DNA from 4 places in the Streptomyces sp. NPDC000151 genome. Region 4 is predicted to be linked to each of the others. Evidence: riboswitches for the same ligand, from Rfam matches in the RefSeq annotation. Region 4 holds a riboswitch; each other region holds the start of a gene.
What was found. Region 4 has a riboswitch for cobalamin ahead of cobN (cobaltochelatase subunit CobN). Riboswitches for the same ligand answer to the same signal wherever they lie in the genome.
Positions count from the first base shown of each region.

Region 1: linked by a shared signal. The riboswitch ahead of nicT (Nickel transporter NicT) and the one ahead of cobN (cobaltochelatase subunit CobN) in region 4 are both predicted to bind cobalamin.
Region 2: linked by a shared signal. The riboswitch ahead of metE (5-methyltetrahydropteroyltriglutamate--homocysteine S-methyltransferase) and the one ahead of cobN (cobaltochelatase subunit CobN) in region 4 are both predicted to bind cobalamin.
Region 3: linked by a shared signal. The riboswitch ahead of ABT381_RS12730 (ribonucleoside-diphosphate reductase subunit alpha) and the one ahead of cobN (cobaltochelatase subunit CobN) in region 4 are both predicted to bind cobalamin.

Region 1 is NZ_JBEPFC010000063.1:12,091-17,167, reverse strand. Features, by position in the region: gene ABT381_RS19020 (NAD(P)-dependent alcohol dehydrogenase) at 2-1,051, opposite strand; gene ABT381_RS19015 (helix-turn-helix domain-containing protein) at 1,190-2,086, shown strand; cobalamin riboswitch at 2,083-2,333, shown strand; gene nicT (Nickel transporter NicT) at 2,366-3,481, shown strand; gene ABT381_RS19005 (HhH-GPD-type base excision DNA repair protein) at 3,515-4,102, opposite strand; gene ABT381_RS19000 (PTS sugar transporter subunit IIAB) at 4,173-4,952, shown strand; gene ulaA (PTS ascorbate transporter subunit IIC) at 4,972-5,077, shown strand, end outside.
Region 2 is NZ_JBEPFC010000013.1:80,568-85,644, forward strand. Features, by position in the region: gene ABT381_RS06880 (FUSC family protein) at 1-129, opposite strand, end outside; gene metE (5-methyltetrahydropteroyltriglutamate--homocysteine S-methyltransferase) at 326-2,656, opposite strand; cobalamin riboswitch at 2,813-3,030, opposite strand; partial or broken gene ABT381_RS06890 (condensation domain-containing protein) at 3,209-5,077, shown strand, end outside.
Region 3 is NZ_JBEPFC010000032.1:45,099-50,175, reverse strand. Features, by position in the region: gene ABT381_RS12735 (ribonucleotide-diphosphate reductase subunit beta) at 1-753, opposite strand, end outside; gene ABT381_RS12730 (ribonucleoside-diphosphate reductase subunit alpha) at 753-3,182, opposite strand; cobalamin riboswitch at 3,336-3,467, opposite strand; gene ABT381_RS12725 (GNAT family N-acetyltransferase) at 3,544-4,059, opposite strand; gene mctP (monocarboxylate uptake permease MctP) at 4,166-5,077, opposite strand, start outside.
Region 4 is NZ_JBEPFC010000043.1:24,826-29,902, reverse strand. Features, by position in the region: gene ABT381_RS15170 (precorrin-8X methylmutase) at 1-270, opposite strand, end outside; gene cobG (precorrin-3B synthase) at 267-1,718, opposite strand; cobalamin riboswitch at 1,762-1,917, shown strand; gene cobN (cobaltochelatase subunit CobN) at 1,987-5,077, shown strand, end outside.

The sequences.
Region 1 (5,077 bases), on a different contig from region 4:
ATCACATCGTCGAGGTGTCGATCACGAAGCGGTAGCGGACGTCGCTCGCCTGCACCCGGCGGTACGCGTCGTTGATCTGCTCGGCGGAGATCACCTCGATCTCCGCGCCGATCCCGTGCGCGGCGCAGAAGTCCAGCATCTCCTGGGTCTCGGGGATGCCGCCGATCATCGAACCGGCCATCGCCTTGCTGCCGCCCAGCAGGGAGAACGGCGAGAGGCCGAGCGCGCCCTCGGGCGCGCCGACCTGCACCATCGTGCCGTGCACGCGGAGCAGCGAGAGGTAGGCGTCCACGTCCAGGTCGGCGGAGACGGTGTTGATGATCAGGTCGAAGCGGCCCGTCAGCTCCTGGAAGGTGGCCGGGTCGGAGGTCGCGTAGTAGTGGCTCGCGCCCAGCTTCAGCCCGTCGTCCTTCTTGCGGAGCGACTGGCTGAGCACGGTGACCTCGGCGCCCATGGCATGGGCGATCTTCACGGCCATGTGGCCGAGGCCGCCCAGGCCGACGACCGCGACCTTCTTGCCGGGGCCCGCGCCCCAGCGGGAGAGCGGCGAGTACACGGTGATGCCCGCGCACAGCAGCGGCGCGGCGGCGTCCAGGCCGATGCCCTCGGGGATGCGGAGGGCGAAGTCCTCGGAGACCACGACGTGGGTCGAGTAGCCGCCATAGGTCGGCTCGCCGTCCCGGCCGATGGCGTTGTACGTCTGTACGTTGCCCGTGCCGGTGCAGTGCTGCTCCAGACCGGCCTTGCAGTTGTCGCACTCCCGGCAGGAGTCGACCATGCAGCCGACGCCGACCCGGTCGCCGACCTGGTGGCGGGTGACCTCGGGGCCCACTGCGGAGACCACGCCGGCGATCTCGTGGCCCGGGACCATCGGGAAGATGGCCTGGCCCCAGTCCTCGTCCACCTGGTGGATGTCGGAGTGGCAGATCCCCGCGTACTTGATGTCGATCTCGATGTCGTGCGCGCCGAGCTCACGGCGCGGAATGGTGGTGCGCTCAAGCGGTGCCTTGGGCGCGGGTGCTGCATACGCGGTGACAGAGGTGTGTGTCATGCCATCAAGGCTGCGTCGGGACGAGAAGCGGAGCCAGAGCCCCCGTTTTCGTACGCACGCGGTTGGTACCACTGGTAGTGGCACCCTCACGCCCGCTCGGCCGGCCCGTACGGACGCGGCGGGCCGGATACTGGGCCTATGGACCAGCGCACCGAATTGAGCGAGTTTCTGCGCACCCGCCGCGCGCGTCTGCAGCCCGAGGACGTCGGACTGCCGCGGCCCAGCGGGCGGCGCCGGGTGCCGGGCCTGCGGCGGGAGGAGCTCGCGCAGCTGGCCGGGGTGAGCGTCGCGTATTACGTACGGCTCGAACAGGGCCACGGCCAGAACGTCTCCACGGCCGTACTGGACGCGATCGCCGGCGCCCTGCGGCTCAACGAGGCCGAGCGGGCCCACCTCAATCACCTGGTCAAGCCGAAGGCCAAGCGCTCGCGCGGCGCCGGGCGGCCGCAGCGGGTGCGGCCCGCGCTGCAGCAGCTGCTGGACGCGATGGAGGGGATTCCGGCGTATGTCGCGGGCCGCCGCCTGGACGTCATCGGCTGGAACCGCATGGCGTGCGCCCTGCTCGGCGACTACGCCGCGCTCCCGCCCGAGCAGCGGAACATCGCCTGGCAGGTCTTCCTGGACCCGGCAGCGCGCGAGCTCTACGTCGACTGGGAGAGCAAGGCCGCCGACATCGTCTCCTACCTCCGCCTGGACGCGGGCTGCCATCCCGACGACCCGCTGCTCGCCTCGCTGATCGGGGAGCTGTCGGTCAAGAGCGAGGAGTTCCGGCAGCTGTGGGCCACGCACGACGTGCAGGACAAGGGCTTCGGCGTGAAGCGGCTGCACCACCCGGTCGTCGGGCCGCTGACCCTGTCGTACGAGACGCTGCGGCTGCCCGCCGACCCGGACCAGCAGCTGATCGTCTACCACGCGGAGCCGGGCTCGGCCTCGGCGGAATCGCTGCGGCTGCTGGGCGACTGGGCGGCGGCGGACCCGGTTGCCGTAGAGCCGATGGCCGAGGACACCGCCCGGCGGCGGGACGGGGGAGGTTAGAGTGGCCGGGCCGTGGTGCTCGGGAAGACCGGTGAAGACCTACGGGTCCGATTCCGGAGCGGCCCTCGCCACTGTGATCGGGGAGCTACCGACCCATTCCCCGTGCGTGCACCGCGTACGTACGGGGGGCCACTGACCGCGGAGTGCGGACGGGAAGGCCGGGGCGGGCGCGTCCTCCTCCACGCTCTTGACGAGCGGGGAGGAGATCCTCGTAAGCCAGGAGACCGGCCACGGCATCTCACGAACTGATTCCACGAGGTGCTGGAGCGTGATGGCCGGATGACCGTGCCCACTCATACCCCCACGTCCGCCGATCTGTCGCAGTTCCGCTGGCAGCGGCGCGACACCGTCCGTACGGCCGGCCTGCTGGCGGTCATAGCCGCTTTGCACATCGTCGCGTTCGGTGTGCTGTTCCTGCTCGTCGTGCCCGGCCACTACACCGTCGGCACACAGGTGTTCGGCGTGGGCCTGGGCGTCACCGCGTACACCCTCGGCATGCGGCACGCGTTCGACGCGGACCACATCGCCGCGATCGACAACACCACCCGCAAGCTCATGGCCGACGGGAAGCGGCCGGTCTCGGTGGGCTTCTGGTTCGCGCTCGGCCACTCCAGCATGGTCGTGCTGATGGCCGCGCTGGTCTCGGGCGGCGCGGCGCTCGCGGGGACCCTGATGGACGAGGGCTCCCGTACGCACCAGGTGCTCGGCACGGTCGGCACCACCGTCTCCGGGGCCTTCCTCTACCTCATCGCCGCCCTCAACCTGATCGCGCTGGCCGGCATCTGGCGGGTCTTCCGCGCCATGCGGGCCGGGGAGTACGACGAGTCGGAGCTGGAGCGGCAGCTGGACTCGCGCGGCTTCATGAACCGGGTGCTCGGCCGGTTCACCAGGACCATCACGCGGCCGGGCCAGATGTACCCGATCGGGCTGCTCCTCGGCCTCGGCTTCGACACCGCGACCGAGGTGACGCTGATGGTGATGGCGGGCAGCGGCGCCGCGTCCGGGCTGCCCTGGTACGCGGTCCTGTGCCTGCCGCTGCTGTTCGCGGCCGGGATGAGCCTCTTCGACACCCTCGACGGCACGTTCATGAACTTCGCGTACCAGTGGGCGTTCTCCAACCCGGTGCGCAAGGTCTACTACAACCTCACGATCACCGGCCTGTCCATCGCCGTGGCCCTCTTCATCGGCACCATCGAGCTGGTGACCGTGCTGCACGACAAGCTCGGCCTGAAGGACGCGGTCACCGACCGGATCTCCGGCCTGGACCTGGACAACGTCGGCTACCTCATCGTCGGCCTCTTCGTCGTCGTCTGGGCGGCGGCGATCGCCTACTGGCGGCTGTCGGGCGTCGAACAGCGGTGGGCGGCGCGGGTGGCCGCCCCTTCGGAGGGCTGAGCGCGCACGCCCCGGGCGGCGGGCCGCGCGGCCCTACTTGCCGGCCGCCTTCTTCGCCGCCCGCTTCATCTGCTGCTTGTACGCCCGGACCTCGGCCAGCGACTCGGGGCCCGTGATGTCGGCGACCGAGCGGTGCGAGCCCTCCTCGCCGTACGGCCCCGCGGCCTCGCGCCAGCCCTCGGGGCGCACGCCGAACTGCTTGCCGAGGAGGGCCAGGAAGATCTGTGCCTTCTGCTTGCCGAAGCCGGGCAGGTCGTTGAGGCGTTTCAGCAGCTCGGCGCCGGTTTCGGCGTCCCGCCACACGGCCTCGGCGTCCCCGTCGTAGTGCGTGACGAGGTACTGGCACAGCTGCTGCACCCGCTTGGCCATCGACCGCGGATAGCGGTGCACGGCCGGCTTGCGGGCCAGCAGCTCCTCGAACGCCTCCGGGTCCTGCGCCGCGATGGCCTGCGCGTCCAGGTCGTCCCCGGCCATCCGCCGGGCGATGGTGTACGGACCGGTGAACGCCCACTCCATCGGCACCTGCTGGTCCAGCAGCATGCCCACCAGCGCGGCGAGCGGACTGCGGCCGAGCAGTTCGTCGGCTTCCTCCTGCTGGGCGACCCGCATCCTCACGTTCATGTTCCGATGATCCCTTCCGGCGCCGCACCGCGCATATCCAGGCAAGCGTTTTCGTGCGACGATCCCGTCCATGCCGACACTGAGCGAACTGATCCCCGCCGAGGCCGTGCGGCTGGACGTGGCGGCGGCGGACTGGCAAGCGGCGGTACGGGCCGCCGGCGACCTCATGGTCGCGACCGGTACCAGTACCGGTGAGTACACCACGGAAATGATCGAGAACGTCGAGGAGAACGGTCCGTACATCGTCATCGCGCCCGGCTTCGCCTTCGCGCACGCCCGCCCCTCGCCCGCGGTCCTGAGGACCGGCATGTCCTGGGTCCGGCTGGCCGAGCCGGTGGAGTTCGGGCACGAGTCGAACGACCCGGTGAGCCTGGTCGTCGCGCTCGCGGCGAAGGACTCCGGGGCGCACACGGAGGCGATGGCGGCGCTCGCGCGGCTGCTCGCGGACCCGGAGACCGAGCGGGCGCTGCGCGAGGCCCGGACGCCGGAGGCGGTGCACGCGGTGCTGGCGGGCCGGGACGCGCCGGCGGAGCCGGCGGAACGGCAGGCCGGCGGCGGGTCCGCGCACAAGATCCTCACCGTCTGCGGCAACGGCCTGGGCACCAGCCTCTTCCTGAAGAACACCCTGGAGCAGGTGCTCGACCGCTGGGGCTGGACGAAGTACGTCACCGTCGAGGCGACCGACACCATCTCCGCCAAGGGCAAGGCCGGCGAGGCCGTCGCCATCCTCACCTCGGGCGAGATCGCCCGGACGCTCGGCGACGTCGGCGTCCCGGTGAAGGTCGTCGAGAACTTCACCAGTACGGGTGAGGTCGACCGCATCCTCCGAGACACCTACGACGTCCAGTAACGAAGGGCGCACCATCTCCATGCACTGGCTCGTATCGATCGCCGAATTCCTGGTCAACGAGGTCCTCAGCCAGCCGGCGTACCTGGTCGGCCTGATCACGGCCACCGGCCTGATCGCCCTGCGCA
Region 2 (5,077 bases), on a different contig from region 4:
CTCCTTGATCGCGAAGGTGGCGACCATGGCCGCCATGGCGCCCGCGACCATGTGCGTGACGTCCGTACCGAGCAGCGCGAGGACGGCGAGGGCCAGCACGATCGCGCCGACCGTCCGCAGCCCCGCCATCAGCCGCAGCAGTCCCGGGTCGGACGCCGCGAAGCGGTCCCAGGTGCGGATGGAGGCCCGCCGTGTCGCTGCTATCACGCTGCCGTACTCTCCCGAAGCTCGCCATGATCCATGGAGGCCCCAGCATCCCACGAGTCACGCCCCGGTACCGAGGTCGGTGCGCGCATCGCTGAGTCCGGCAGCGCCCTCGAAGGCGTCAGGCGGTGTCCTCCCGCGCCGTGCGCGTCCGGCGGACGCGATGGGCCGCCGCGACCAGGTTCTCCAGTGAGGTGCGCGTCTCCGGCCAGCCCCGGGTCTTCAGGCCGCAGTCGGGGTTGATCCACAGCCGCTCCGCGGGGACGGCCGTCAGCGCCGCGCGGATCAGGGCCTCGATCTCGTCGGTGTCCGGGACGCGCGGTGAGTGGATGTCGTACACACCCGGGCCGACCTCGCGCGGATAACCGGCGGCGGCCAGCTCACCGGCCACCCGCATGTGGGAACGGGCCGCCTCCAGGCTGATCACGTCGGCGTCGAGGTCGTCGATGGCCGGGAGAATGTCGCCGAATTCCGCGTAGCACATGTGCGTATGGATCTGGGTGTCGGGGCGCACGCCGCCGGTGGCGAGCCGGAACGCCTCGGTGGCCCAGGCCAGATAGGCGGCGTGGTCGGCGGCGCGCAGCGGGAGCGTCTCGCGCAGCGCCGGCTCGTCCACCTGGACAACCGAGGTGCCCGCCGCCTCCAGGTCGGCCACCTCGTCGCGCAGCGCCAGCGCGACCTGGCGCGCGGTGTCGGCGAGCGGCTGGTCGTCGCGGACGAAGGACCAGGCGAGCATCGTGACGGGACCGGTGAGCATGCCCTTGACCGGCCGCCCGGTGAGCGACTGCGCGTACCGGGTCCAGCGCACCGTCATCGGCTCCGGGCGGGAGACGTCGCCGGCCAGCACCGGCGGGCGGACGTAGCGGGTGCCGTAGGACTGGACCCAGCCGTGCCGGGTGGCGAGGTAGCCGGTCAGCCGCTCGGCGAAGTGCTGCACCATGTCGTTGCGTTCCGGCTCGCCGTGCACCAGGACGTCGAGCCCGGCCTTCTCCTGGTACGCGACGACCTCGCGGATCTCCGCCGCGATCCGCTCCTCGTACGCGTCCTCGTCGATCCGGCCCGCGCGCAGATCGGCGCGTGCGGTGCGCAGCGCGGACGTCTGCGGGAAGGAGCCGATGGTGGTGGTCGGCAGCGGCGGCAGGCCGAGGTGGGCGCGCTGGGCCGCGGACCGCTCGGGGTAGGGCTGGGAGCGCCGGCAGTCGGCGGCGGTGACGGCCGCGGCGCGGGCGCGCACGGCGGGGTCGTGGGTGAGCGCGGCGCCGGTACGGGAGGCGAGGTCGGCGCGGTTGGCGGCCAGTTCGGCGGCGATGATGCCGGTGCCGTGCGTCAGCCCGCGGGCCAGGGTGACCAGCTCGGCGGTCTTCTGCCGGGCGAAGGCGAGCCAGCGGGCGATCTGCGGGTCGATGTCGCGCTCGGCGGCCGCGTCCAGCGGGACGTGCAGCAGCGAGCAGGAGGCCGCCACGTCCACCCGGTCGGCGAGGCCCAGCAGGGTGCCGAGGGTGGCGAGTGACTTCCCGTGGTCGTCGATCCACACGTTGCGGCCGTTGACGACGCCCGCGATCAGCCGCTTGCCGGGCAGGCCGCCGGCCGCCGCCAGGTCGTCCAGATTGCCGGCCGCGGCCTCGGTGAAGTCCAGCGCCAGCCCCTCGACGGGGGCCTTGGCCAGTACCGGCAGGGCCTCGCCGAGACGTCCGAAGTAGGTCGCGACCAGGAGCTGCGGGCGGTCGGTGAGGGCGCCGAGGTCGCGGTAGGCGCGGGCCGCGGCGTTCAGTTCGGCCGGGGTGCGGTCCTGCACGAGCGCCGGTTCGTCCAGCTGGACCCACTCGGCACCGGCGGCGCGCAGGTCGGCGAGGACCTCGGCGTAGACGGGCAGCAGCCGGTCGAGCAGGGTCAGCGGCTCGAAGCCGGGGTCCACGCCGGGGGCCGGCTTGGCGAGCAGGAGATAGGTGACCGGGCCGACCAGGACGGGGCGTGCGGTGTGGCCGAGCGCGCGGGCCTCGCTCAGCTCCGCGACCTGCTTGCGGGAGTCGGCGGCGAAGACGGTGTCGGGGCCCAGCTCCGGCACCAGGTAGTGGTAGTTGGTGTCGAACCACTTGGTCATCTCCAGCGGCGCCGCGTCCTGCGTGCCGCGGGCCATGGCGAAGTACCCGTCCAGGGCGTCCGTTTCGACGGCGGCGCGGTGCCGGCGGGGGATCGCGCCGACCATGACGCTGGTGTCCAGCACGTGGTCGTAGTACGAGAAGTCGCCGGTCGGTACCTCGTGCAGGCCCGCCTCGGCCAGCTGCCCCCAGACGGAGCGGCGCAGTCCCGCGGCGGTCTCCCGGAGCGCGTCGGCGGTGACGCGGCCCTTCCAGTACCCCTCGACCGCCTTCTTCAGTTCCCGGTCCGGCCCCTGCCGGGGATAGCCGTACACGGTGGCCCGTACGGCCGTGGCGGTGTTCTTGCTGGTCACGTTGCTCTCCTTCGCGAGCGTGTCTCCGAGCGCCCGGCGACGGGCGAGAGCGCGAAGGGAGTGCACAGCGGACGGGACGCCACGCACTCGTGTGCCGCGTCCCTGCTGTACGCCGACCCGCCCTCGAGGTCACCGGAAGGACCGCACACGACGGGGGCCGCGTGCGGGCAACGGGCAGGTCTTCGGACTCACGAGCACGTCCACCCGAAGGTAGACACCTACTGGCCGTCGCTTCCCGGACCCGGTCGGATCCAGTGCGTATGACGGCGGTCGTTCCCGCTCACCGCTGCGGGGCAGTCCCGGATTCCCACCGGGTTCCCTCTTACGACGCGCCTGCCTGGCGGACAGGGCGAACCAGCTGCAGCGATCAGGTTATGCCCTGTCGCCGTCCACGTGCCATCCCCCGCTGTGTGCGTACGCCGTGCCGAGTGTCGTCGGGCAGCCCCGCGCGGAACAGGTCGGGGGTATCGGGCCGACTGTCCGACAAGCTGACCTGACGTGTCGTCAGGCAGAGTGCCGAGATGTGCCGCACGCGCCCCTTATCGTGCGCTTATGAGTCAAATGCCTGATTCCGCCCGTGACCGGATCGCCATCATCGGCATCGGCTGCCGCCTGCCCGGCCACGCCAACGACCACCGGGCGTTCTGGCGGAACCTGGCCGAGGGCCGGGACTGCATCGTCCCGACCCCGGCCGACCGGTACGACGTCACCACCCTGGGCAGCCGGGACCGGGCCAAGCCCGGGCGGCTGGTCGGCGGCCGCGGCGGGTACATCGACGGCTTCGACGAATTCGACCCGGCGTTCTTCGGCATCAGCCCGCGCGAGGCCGCCCACCTCGACCCGCAGCAGCGCAAGCTCCTGGAGGTCTCCTGGGAGGCCCTGGAGGACGGCGGCCAGCGCCCGGCCGGCCTGGCGGGCCGCGACATCGGCGTGTTCATCGGCGCGTTCACGCTGGACTACAAGATCCTGCACTTCGCCGACCCGGACTTCCTGGCGGCACACACCGCGACCGGCACCATGATGACGATGGTGTCGAACCGCGTCTCGCACGCCTTCGACTTCCGCGGCCCCAGCGTCTCCCTCGACACCGCCTGCAGCTCCTCCCTCGTCGCCCTGCACCTCGCCCGGCAGAGCCTGCTGCGCGGCGAGACCGACCTCGCGCTGGCCGGCGGCACACTGCTGCACAGCGCGCCGCAGTACACCATCGCCGAGACCAAGGGCGGCTTCCTCTCCGTCGACGGCCGGTCGCGCGCCTTCGACGCGGCGGCCGACGGCTACGTACGTGCCGAGGGCGTCGCCGTCGTGGCACTGAAACGGCTGGCCGACGCGGTGCGCGACGGCGACCCGGTGCACGCCGTGGTGCTCGGCAGCGGGGTGAACCAGGACGGGCGGACCAACGGCATCACCGTGCCGCGCGAGGACGCCCAGGTGGACCTCGTACGGAAGGTGTGCGCCGAGGCGGGCGTCGCGCCCGGCAGCCTGCAGTACGTCGAGGCACACGGTACTTCCACGCCCGTCGGCGATCCGATCGAGGCCCGGGCGCTCGGCCGCGTCCTGTCCGCGGGCCGCCCGCCCGGCGCCCCGTGCTACGTGGGCTCGGTCAAGACCAACATCGGGCACACCGAGGCCGCCGCCGGCATCGCGGGGCTGATCAAGACCGTGCTGTCCCTGAAGCACGGGAAGATCCCGCCGCACCTCAACCTGGAGCGGCTCAACCCGGCCCTCGACGCGGCCACGCTGCCCTTCGAGATCCCGGACCGGCTGGTCGACTGGCCCGCGCACGACGGGCCGGCCCGGGCCGGCGTCAACTCCTTCGGCTTCGGCGGCACCAACGCCCACGTACTGCTGGAAGAAGCACCGGCCCCCGAGGCGGCCCCGCGGCCCGAACCGCCGCAGCGCAGCCGTACGATCCTGCCGCTGAGCGCACGCCACCCGGACGGCCTGCGCGCACTCGCCGCCGGTCTCCGCGCCGAGCTCTCCGGCGCGCACGGCACGCCGCCCGATCTCGCCGATGTCGGCCACACCCTCGCCCACCGCCGCGAACACCATGCGCACCGGCTCGCGGTGACGTACTCACCGGCGGCGCCCGACTCGCTGGACGAGGCGCTGGCCGCGTACGAGCGGGGCGAGCAGCATCCGGGTGTCGTCACGGGCCACTGCCGCGAGCGCGAACGCCGGGGCGCGGCCTGGGTGTTCACCGGTATGGGGCCGCAGTGGTGGGGCATGGGCCGCCGGCTGCTGACGGCCGAACCGGTGTACCGCGCGGCCGTCGAGGCGTGCGACCGCGAGATCCGTGCGCAGGCCGGCTGGTCCCTGCTGGACGAACTCGCCAAGGACGAGGCCGCGTCGAGGATGGGGGAGACCTGGCTCGCGCAGCCGGCCAACTTCGCGCTCCAGACCGGCATTTCCGCGCTCTGGCGC
Region 3 (5,077 bases), on a different contig from region 4:
CTCCGCGTCGAACAGCTCCGGCTCCTCCTCGCGGACGGTGTCCACGACGGAGAACGCGAAGTTCATGTGCATGGTCTCGTCGCGGAAGACCCAGTTCGTCCCCGTCGCCAGGCCGTGCAGCAGGCCCCGCGAGCGGAACCAGTACACGTAGGCGAACGCACCGTAGAAGAACAGCCCCTCGATGCAGGCCGCGAAGCAGATCAGGTTCAGCAGGAAGCGGCGGCGGTGGGCCTTGGTCTCCAGCCGGTCGATCTTCTCGACGGAGTCCATCCAGCGGAAGCAGAACTGCGCCTTCTCGCGGATGGACGGGATGCTCTCGACGGCGGCGAACGCGTCGGCGCGGTCGTCCGGGTCGGGCAGGTACGTGTCCAGCAGCGTCAGATAGAACTGGACGTGCACGGCCTCCTCGAAGAGCTGCCGGCTCAGGTAGAGCCGCGCCTCGGGGGAGTTGATGTGCTTGTAGAGAGTGAGGACCAGGTTGTTCGACACGATCGAGTCGCCGGTCGCGAAGAAGGCGACCAGCCGGCCGATCAGGTGCTGCTCGCCCGGCGACAGCTTGGCGAGGTCGGCCACGTCGGAGTGGAGGTCGACCTCCTCCACGGTCCAGGTGTTCTTGATCGCGTCGCGGTAGCGGTCGTAGAAGTCCGGGTACCGCATCGGACGCAGCGTCAGCTCGAAGCCCGGGTCGAGGAGGTTCTTGTGCGTCGCGCCGACGGTGTGGGTGGCGGCGGCGCTCTCGGGTGCGGTGGTCATTACTGGCATGCCTCGCAGGACTCGGGGTTCTCCAGGGAGCAGGCGATCGCCTCGGGGTCGGTCGCCTGCTGGGGTACGGGGGCGGCGGCGGCCGTGCCGCGCGCGGACTGCGCGATCCGGGTCGCCGGGCGGGACCGCAGGTAGTACGTGGTCTTGATGCCGCGCTTCCACGCGTAGGCGTACATCGAGCTGAGCTTGCCGATGGTGGGCGCCGCCATGAAGAGGTTCAGGGACTGGCTCTGGTCCAGGTAGGGAGTGCGGTCGGCGGCCATGTCGATCAGCGCGCGCTGCGGGACCTCCCAGGCCGTGCGGTACAGCGCGCGGACGTCCTCCGGCACCCATTCCAGGTCCTGGACCGAGCCGTTGGCCTCGCGCAGCGCGTCACGGGTCCGCGCGTCCCACAGGCCCAGCGCCTTGAGCTCCTCGATCAGGTACGCGTTGACCTGCAGGAACTCCCCGCTCAGCGTCTCGCGCTTGAAAAGGTTGGAGACCTGCGGCTCGATGCACTCGTACACGCCCGCGATGGAGGCGATGGTCGCGGTGGGGGCGATCGCCAGAAGGAGTGAGTTTCGCATGCCGGTCGCCGCGATACGGGTGCGCAGCGCGGCCCAGCGGTCGGCCCAGCGGGGCTCGGCATTGGGGTAGTGGTCGGGGTGCAGCACGCCGCGGGCGGTGCGGGTCGCCGCCCAGTTCGGGTGCGGGCCGTGCCGCTCGGCGAGGTCGGCGGACGCCTCGTACGCGGCGAGCATGATCCGCTCGGAGATACGGGTGGACAGCTCGCGCGCCTCGGGGGAGTCGAACGGCAAGCGCAGCCGGAAGAACACGTCCTGGAGGCCCATCAGGCCCAGTCCCACCGGTCGCCAGCGGGAGTTGGACGCGCCGGCCTGCTCGGTCGGGTAGAAGTTGATGTCCACGACGCGGTCGAGGAAGGTGACGGCCGTCCGGACCGTGGCGTCCAGCTTGGCCCAGTCCAGCTCGCCGTCCGCGCCCAGGTGCGCGGCGAGGTTGACGGAGCCGAGGTTGCAGACGGCCGTCTCGCCGTCGTCCGTGACCTCCAGGATCTCCGTGCACAGGTTCGAGGAGTGCACGACCCGGCCCGGCTCGGCGGTCTGGTTCGCGGTGCGGTTGGCGGCGTCCTTGAAGGTCATCCAGCCATTGCCGGTCTGCGCCAGGGTCCGCATCATGCGGGCGTACAGCGTCCGCGCGGGGACGGCCTTGATCGCTTTTCCGTCGGCCTCCGCCTGCCGGTACGCGGCGTCGAACTCCGCGCCCCACAGGTCCACCAGCTCCGGCGCGTCCGCCGGCGAGAACAGCGACCAGTCCTGGTCCGCCTCGACCCGGCGCATGAACTCGTCCGGGATCCAGTGCGCGATGTTCAGGTTGTGCGTACGCCGCGCCTCCTCACCGGTGTTGTCGCGCAGCTCCAGGAACTCCTCGATGTCCGCGTGCCAGGTCTCCAGATACACGCAGGCGGCGCCCTTGCGGCGGCCGCCCTGGTTCACCGCGGCGACACTCGCGTCGAGGGTCCGCAGGAACGGCACGATGCCGTTGGAGTGCCCGTTGGTGCCGCGGATCAGCGAACCGCGGGCGCGCACCCGGGAGTACGAGAGGCCGATGCCGCCCGCGTGCTTCGAGAGGCGCGCGACCTGGTGGTAGCGGTCGTAGATCGAGTCCAGCTCGTCCAGCGGCGAGTCCAGCAGATAGCAGGAGGACATCTGCGGGTGGCGGGTGCCGGAGTTGAAGAGCGTGGGGGAGGAGGGCAGGTAGGAGAGCGTGCTGGTCAGCGCGTACAGCGCGGCGACGTCCTGGACGGCGCGGTCCGAGTGGTCCTCGGCCAGGCCGCAGGCCACGCGCAGCAGGAAGTGCTGCGGGGTCTCGATGACCTTGCGGGTGATCGGGTGCCGGAGGAGGTAGCGGGAGTAGACCGTGCGCAGGCCGAAGTAGCCGAAGCGGTCGTCGGCGCCGTCCTGGAGGGCCGCCTCGACCAGCGCGTCCAGCGTGGCGGCGTGCGTCCGGACGAACTCCGCCGTGCCGTCGGCGATCAGACCCTCGCGGTGCCCCGTGGCGACCGAGGCGGCGAAGCCCGTCGCGCCCTGGCTCGCGGCCTCCTCGGCGACCGCGGCGGTCAGCAGCCGGGCGGCCAGCTTGGAGTACTGCGGCTCATCGCCGATCAGCCCGGCCGCGGCCTCCATCGCCAGCTCGCGCAGCTCCGCCGCGTCCGAGCCGGCGTGCCGGCCGCGCAGCGCGGCCGCGGCGACCTTGCCCGGGTCGGTGGCCGGCAGGTCGGCGGTGAGGTCGGTCAGGGTGCGCAGCAGGGCCGTACCGGGGCCGTCGTCGGGCCGCGCGGTCGTCGCCCGCGCCTCCTGTGCCGCCCGCTTCTCCTGTGCCGCCTGCGCCTCTTGTGCTGACTCCGCTGGCGCGATGGTCACCTTGTGCTCTCCTCACTCGGCTGGGGCCGGGGGAGGGCGGTCGGAGGCGTACGGGCAGCCGCGCCGGAGCCCTGCCGGGCACGCGGGCACACCACGCAGCGTCCACCGGCCCATCCCACGGAGCCCGGACGTCTCGACGCCCGCACCGGAACGGATACGGACGTACCGTCGGCAGGTCCTCGGACTCGGCGAGCGCGGCACAAATGCCCACTCAGCACACCGTTGCGGGACAGTTCCGGATTCGCACCGGATTCCCCTGCGGCGACAGCGAGCACGAGCATACATCTTGTGTCGCCCCGCGCGAGCGTTCCCATATCTTGTGTCGCGACGCTGCTGTCCGTGCAGCCGTACGCACGGATGGTCACCCCTGCGAAGGCGTCAGCTCCCGGGCGAACGTCAGCAGCGGGCCGGCGTCCGGTATCGGATGCCAGTCGCGGTCCGGGGTCCGCGTGAACCCCAGGCGACGGTAGATGCGGTGCGCGCTGAGCATCGAGCGCTGGGAGGACAGCACGAGACGTGCGCAGCCCTCGGTCTCCCGCGCACGTTCCAGACACGCGCGCACCAGCGCCTCGCCCGCGCCTCTGCCGCGTGCCTCCTTCGCGACCGCCAGCATCCGGAACTCCGCCTCGCCCGGCCGCGCGATGTCCGCCCACGGACCGCCCGCCGGCACGAACGTCACCCCGCCCAGCACCTCGCCGTCCGCCACGGCCACCAGCACCTCCGCCTCGGCGGCCCGCCGCGCCACGTCCCGCAGCAGGGGCAGATAGCCGTCGTCCTCCCCGAAGTCGAGCAGCCCGTCACCGAGATACGCCTGGGCCGTGATCTCGCCCAGCCACGCGTGCTCCTCCGTACGTATCCGCCTGACCACGATGTCCATGGGATCCATGCGCTCAGTGTGCACCGGGGGTACGACAACGGGCCGCCGGTTTCCACCGGCGGCCCGTCGGCCGTCATGAGCTCAGGCGGGACTCTGCGGTCACGACCTAGTGGGCGGCGCCCGCCGTGGCCGGCGGCAGGTCCACCTGGACGCCCTTGTCACCGGCGTCCGCCGTGTAGTCCTCGGGCGAGGTCTCGTCGATGCCGGCAGGGGCCTTCACGGCCCGCAGGACGACCGTCAGGACCACCGTCACCAGGACGTTGAGCACGAACGCGGTCAGGCCGATGTAGCCGATCTCGCCGATCCCGGGGATCTCCGCGTTCGAGCCGCCGAAGTGCTTCTGCGTGGGGCTCGCCACGCCGTACGCCGCGACCGTGCCGTACACCATGCCGACCGCCCAGCCGGCGAGCAGCGCCCAGCGGTGGAACCAGCGGGTGAACAGGCCGCCCACCAGCGCCGGCATGGTCTGCAGGATCCAGATGCCGCCCAGCAGCTGGAAGTTGATCGCCACCGTCTTGTCCATCGTCAGGACGAACGCCAGCGCGCCGACCTTCACCAGCAGCGACACCAGCTTGGCGACCTTGTGCTCCTGCGCGGGCGTGGCGCCCGGCTTGAGGAAGTCCTTGTAGATGTTGCGGGTGAAGAGGTTCGCCGCGGCGATCGACATGATCGCGGCGGGCACCAGCGCGCCGATGCCGATCGCGGCGAACGCCACGCCCGTGAACCAGTCGGGGAACATGTTCTCGAACAGCTGCGGGATCGCCAGCTGCCCGTTCTGCACCTTGATCCCGGCCGCGATCGCCATGAAGCCCAGCAGCGCGAGCAGGCCGAGCATCAGCGAGTACAGCGGCAGGATGGTGGTGTTGCGGCGGATCACGTTACGGCTGCGCGAGGAGAGCGTGGCCGTGATCGAGTGCGGGTACATGAACAGCGCCAGCGCCGAGCCGAGCGCCAGCGTCCCGTACGCCCACTGCGCGTTGGGGCCGCTCGCCAGCTCGCCGCGCGGCTTGCCGGTGGC
Region 4 (5,077 bases):
GCGGGTGACCCCGCTGGCGACCATCTGCGCGTCGCACAGAATGGGCGCGCCGGCGTGCAGCGCCTTACGGGCGCGGGCCACCACGTCCGGGGAGTACCCGAGGTCGCGGACGAGATCGGTCATGCCGCAGGCGTGGATCATCCGGACCGCGACCTGGGAGACGTCCGCGGGCAGCCCCGCGAGGTCCGCCTCCGCGCGGATGGTGGCAAAGGACTGGCGGTAGATCTCCGCCCCGTCCTTCTCGTAGTCGAACACGGTGCTCTCGCTCATCTCGTCGCTGTGGTCGCTGTGGTCGCTGTGGTCGTGCGCGCTGCCGCCACGGCGACGGCAAGATCCGGTACATCGGAAGTGCCCGGCGCATCGGGAGGAACCGGTGCATCAGAAAGGACCGGTGCATCACCTAGGTCCGGTACATCAGATACACCTGAAGACACGTTCATGTCTGCGGCGTCGCTCACGACAGTACGCAGAGCCACTTCGCGCGCCGCGACCCGGTACCCGTCGACCTCGTAGCCCTCGGGGGTGGCGACCACGTCCACCCAGTGGCCCTGCGGGTGACCGCAGCGGCGCGCACAGCCCGACCAGTACACGGGCAGCCCGCCGCCCGTCCCGAGCGCCGTCGCGGCGTCCGCCCGCACGTCGGCCAGCGACTTGGCGCAGCCGGGGCGGCCGATGCAGGCGCCGACGCCGTGCCAGGGGGAGGCGGCGTCGGTGATCAGGCCGGCCGCCGCCAGGTCGCGCAGCCGGGCGTCGGCGGTGGGGCCGTCGAGGCCGGGCACGACCACGCCGCGCCACGGGGTCAGCCGTACTTCACCGGCGCCGTCCGCGCGGGCCGCGTCGGCCAGCAGCCGCCACTGGTCGGCGGTCAGGGTGCCGAGGGGGGCGAGGACGGACAGCGCCCGGTGGCCGACGGGGCCGTCGACGATCCCGGGGGCGGGCGCCGCCTCCGTAGGCAGCGAGGCGCTCGCCACATACGTGCAGGGAATGCCGGCCGTCTCCAGTCGGCGGGCCGTCGTGCGCACCAACGGGCCCGCGCCGTCCGGCAGATCGCGCACCCGCCACGTACGGGAGCCGATCTCCGCCGCCGCCTCCAGGAACACCTCGGCCGCGCACAGCGCGCCCCGAGGAGCGTCGGCACCGCGCACCCGAAGGGCGCCGTCCGCCGCCCCCACGTGCAGCAGCGCGTCGCCCCCCGAGGCGATCAATGTCACATCCGCCCCCAGCGCCGCCATGTCCCCGCGCCCGTCGTCCAGCGCGAACAGGAAGCGTCCGGAGAGCGCGGTCGCGGCCTCGCTCGCGCACAACAGGCCGTCCAGGGCGCGCAACCAGGGGCGTACGTCCGCGTGTCCGGCGCCGTCGAGGCCGGACAGCGGGGAGGCGACGACGTTGCGTACCCGTTCGTGGCGGTACGAGGGCAGCAGTCCGGCCGCGTCGAGCAGGCCCGCCAGGGCCGCGCCGCAGTCGCCGTCCAGGCCGCGCAATTGCACATTCCCGCGCGAGGTGAGGTGCAGCGCGCCGTCCCCGAGGCGGACCGCCGCGTCGGCCAGCGCGGCCGCCTGAGGAGCGGTCAGTACGCCGCCGGGCACCCGGACGCGGGCCAGCGCACCGTCGTCCGCCATGTGCAGCCGCAAAGTGCCCGGGCAGGCGTCGGAGCGAACCGGTATGGGGGGTTCGTCCCGAGGTGGAGGGTTGGTCGCCGTGGGCATGGCGGCGAGCATACCGACCCCGTCCCGGGCGTCCGCCCCGCGCTCGGGGAGCGGCCCTTACTATGCTCACGGCGGGCCATCCGGTCCGTCATCATCGCCGGCGACGGCGACAGGGGAGGAAGCCCGGTGCGAATCCGGCGCGGTCCCGCCACTGTGAGCCCGGCCCCAGCGGCCGGGTGAGCCAGGAACTCCCCTTCCCCAGCACTCGGCTCCGCCCGGGCGGGGGAGATCCATTCCGACACCGCCCGGGGCGCGGACCCCGAGGAAGGCCCGACGCCGCATGCTGCATTCGTCCGAGGACAGCGCCCCCGAGCACCGCAGGATCCTGCTCCTGTCGACCTCCGACACCGATCTGCTCAGCGCCCGCGCGGCGAGCGGTCCGGTCGGCTACCGCTTCGCCAACCCCGCCCGGCTGGACCTCGACGAGCTGCCCGGCCTGCTGGACGGCTGCGACCTGGTCGTCGTACGCCTCCTCGGCGGTATCCGCGCCTGGCAGGAGGGCCTGGACCAGCTGCTCGCCGACGGCCGCCCCGTCGTCGTGCTCACCGGCGAACAGGCCCCCGACGCCCAGCTGATGGCCGCCTCGACCGTCCCGGTCGGCATCGCCGCCGAGGCGCACGCCTACCTCGCGCACGGCGGCCCGGCCAACCTGGAGCAGCTGGCCCGCTTCCTCTCCGACACCGTGCTGCTGACCGGCCACGGCTTCGAGCCGCCGGCCGCCGCGCCCTCCTGGGGCCCGCTGGAGCGCACGGCCCGTAAGGACGTCGCCCCGGACGCCCCCACGGTTGCGGTGCTCTACTACCGCGCCCACCACATGAGCGGGAACACCGCCTTCGTGGACGCGCTGTGCGGCGCGATCGAGGACGCGGGCGCCCGCCCGCTGCCGCTGTACGTCGCCTCCCTGCGCGCCCCCGAGCCCGAGCTGATCGACGCGCTGCGCGCCGTCGACGTGATCGTCACCACGGTGCTCGCGGCAGGCGGCACCAAGCCCGCGACGGCCTCGGCCGGCGGCGACGACGAGTCCTGGGACGCGGGGGCCCTCACCGGCCTGGACGTGCCGGTGCTGCAGGCGCTCTGCCTGACCGGTTCGCGCGCCGACTGGGAGGAGAACGACGAGGGCGTCTCGCCGCTGGACGCGGCCAGCCAGATCGCCGTGCCCGAGTTCGACGGCCGCCTGATCACCGTGCCGTTCTCCTTCAAGGAGATCGACGAGGACGGCCTCCCGGCGTACGTCGCCGACCCCGAGCGCGCGTCGCGGGTCGCCGGCATCGCCGTACGCCACGCCCGGCTGCGCCACATCGCGCCCGCCGACAAGCGGGTGGCGCTGGTGCTCTCCGCGTACCCGACCAAGCACTCCCGCATCGGCAACGCGGTCGGCCTGGACACCCCCGCCTCCGCCGTCGAGCTGCTGCGCCGCCTCCGGGAGGAGGGGTACGACTTCGGGCCCGAGGAGGAGATCCCCGGCCTGGTCTCCGGCGACGGCGACGAGCTGATCCGCGCGCTCATCGAGGCCGGCGGCCACGACCAGGACTGGCTCACCGAGGAGCAGCTGGCCCGCAACCCCGTCCGCATCCCGGCCGCCGACTACAAGCGCTGGTACGCGACCCTCCCCGCCGAGCTGCGCAAGTCCGTCGAGGAGCACTGGGGCCCGGCGCCCGGCGAGATGTTCCTCGACCGCAGCCGCAACCCCGAGGGCGACATCGTGCTGGCCGCGCTGCGCCGCGGCAATCTGCTGATCCTCATCCAGCCGCCGCGCGGCTTCGGCGAGAACCCGATCGCGATCTACCACGACCCCGATCTGCCGCCCTCGCACCACTACTTGGCGGCCTACCGCTGGATCGCCGCCGCTGCCGAGGACGGCGGCTTCGGCGCCGACGCCATGATCCACCTGGGCAAGCACGGCAACCTGGAGTGGCTGCCCGGCAAGAACGCGGGTCTCTCCGCGGCCTGCGGCCCGGACGCAGCCCTCGGCGACCTCCCCCTCATCTACCCGTTCCTGGTCAACGACCCGGGCGAGGGCACCCAGGCCAAGCGCCGTGTCCACGCCACCCTCGTCGACCACCTCGTACCGCCGATGGCCCGCGCCGATTCGTACGGCGACATCGCGCGCCTGGAGCAGCTGCTCGACGAGTACGCGCAGATCTCGTCCATGGACCCGGCCAAGCTGCCCGCCATCCGCGCGCAGATCTGGACCCTCATCCAGGCCGCCCGGCTCGACCACGACCTCGGTCTGGAGGACCGCCCGGACGACGACGGCTTCGACGACTTCCTGCTGCACATCGACGGCTGGCTGTGCGAGGTCAAGGACGCCCAGATCCGCGACGGGCTGCACGTACTGGGCGGCGCGCCGGCCGGCGCGCCCCGCGTCGACCTGGTCCTCGCGATCCTGCGCGCCCGGCAGATCTGGGGCGGTACTTCCGCCCTGCCCGGCCTGCGCGAGGCGCTCGGCCTGGACGAGTCCGCGGCCACCCGCACCACCGCCGACGCCGCAGAGGAGCAGGCCCGCACCCTGGTCCAGGCGATGGAGGACGCGGGCTGGGACCCGGCGGCGGTGGCCGACGTGGCCGCCGACCACGGGCAGCAGGTCGCCGACATCCTCGACTTCGCCGCCCGCGAGGTCATCCCGCGCCTCGCCGGCACCACCGCCGAACTCGACCACGTCGTGCACGCCCTGAAGGGCGGCTTCGTGCCGGCGGGCCCCTCCGGCTCGCCGCTGCGCGGCCTGGTCAACGTCCTGCCGACCGGCCGCAACTTCTACTCCGTCGACCCCAAGGCCGTCCCCTCGCGGCTCGCCTGGGAGACCGGACAGGCGCTCGCCGACTCGCTGCTGGAGCGGTACAGGACCGACAACGGCGACTGGCCCACCTCGGTCGGCCTGTCCCTGTGGGGCACGAGCGCGATGCGCACCGCGGGCGACGACGTGGCGGAGGCCCTCGCGCTGCTCGGCGTCCGCCCCGTCTGGGACGACGCCTCGCGCCGCGTGACCGGCCTGGAGCCGGTCCCGCTCGCCGAGCTGGGCCGCCCCCGCATCGACGTCACCCTGCGCATCTCCGGCTTCTTCCGGGACGCCTTCCCGCACACCATCGGCCTGCTGGACGACGCGGTACGCCTGGTGGCCGGCCTCGACGAGCCCGCCGACCAGAACTTCGTACGGGCGCACGCGCAGGCCGACCTCGCCGAGCACGGTGACGAACGCCGCGCCACCACCCGTATCTTCGGCTCCCGCCCGGGGACGTACGGCGCGGGCCTGCTCCAGCTCATCGACTCGCGCGACTGGCGCACCGACGCCGACCTCGCGGAGGTCTACACGGTGTGGGGCGGCTACGCGTACGGCCGCGGCCTGGACGGCTGCTCGGCCCGCGAGGAGATGG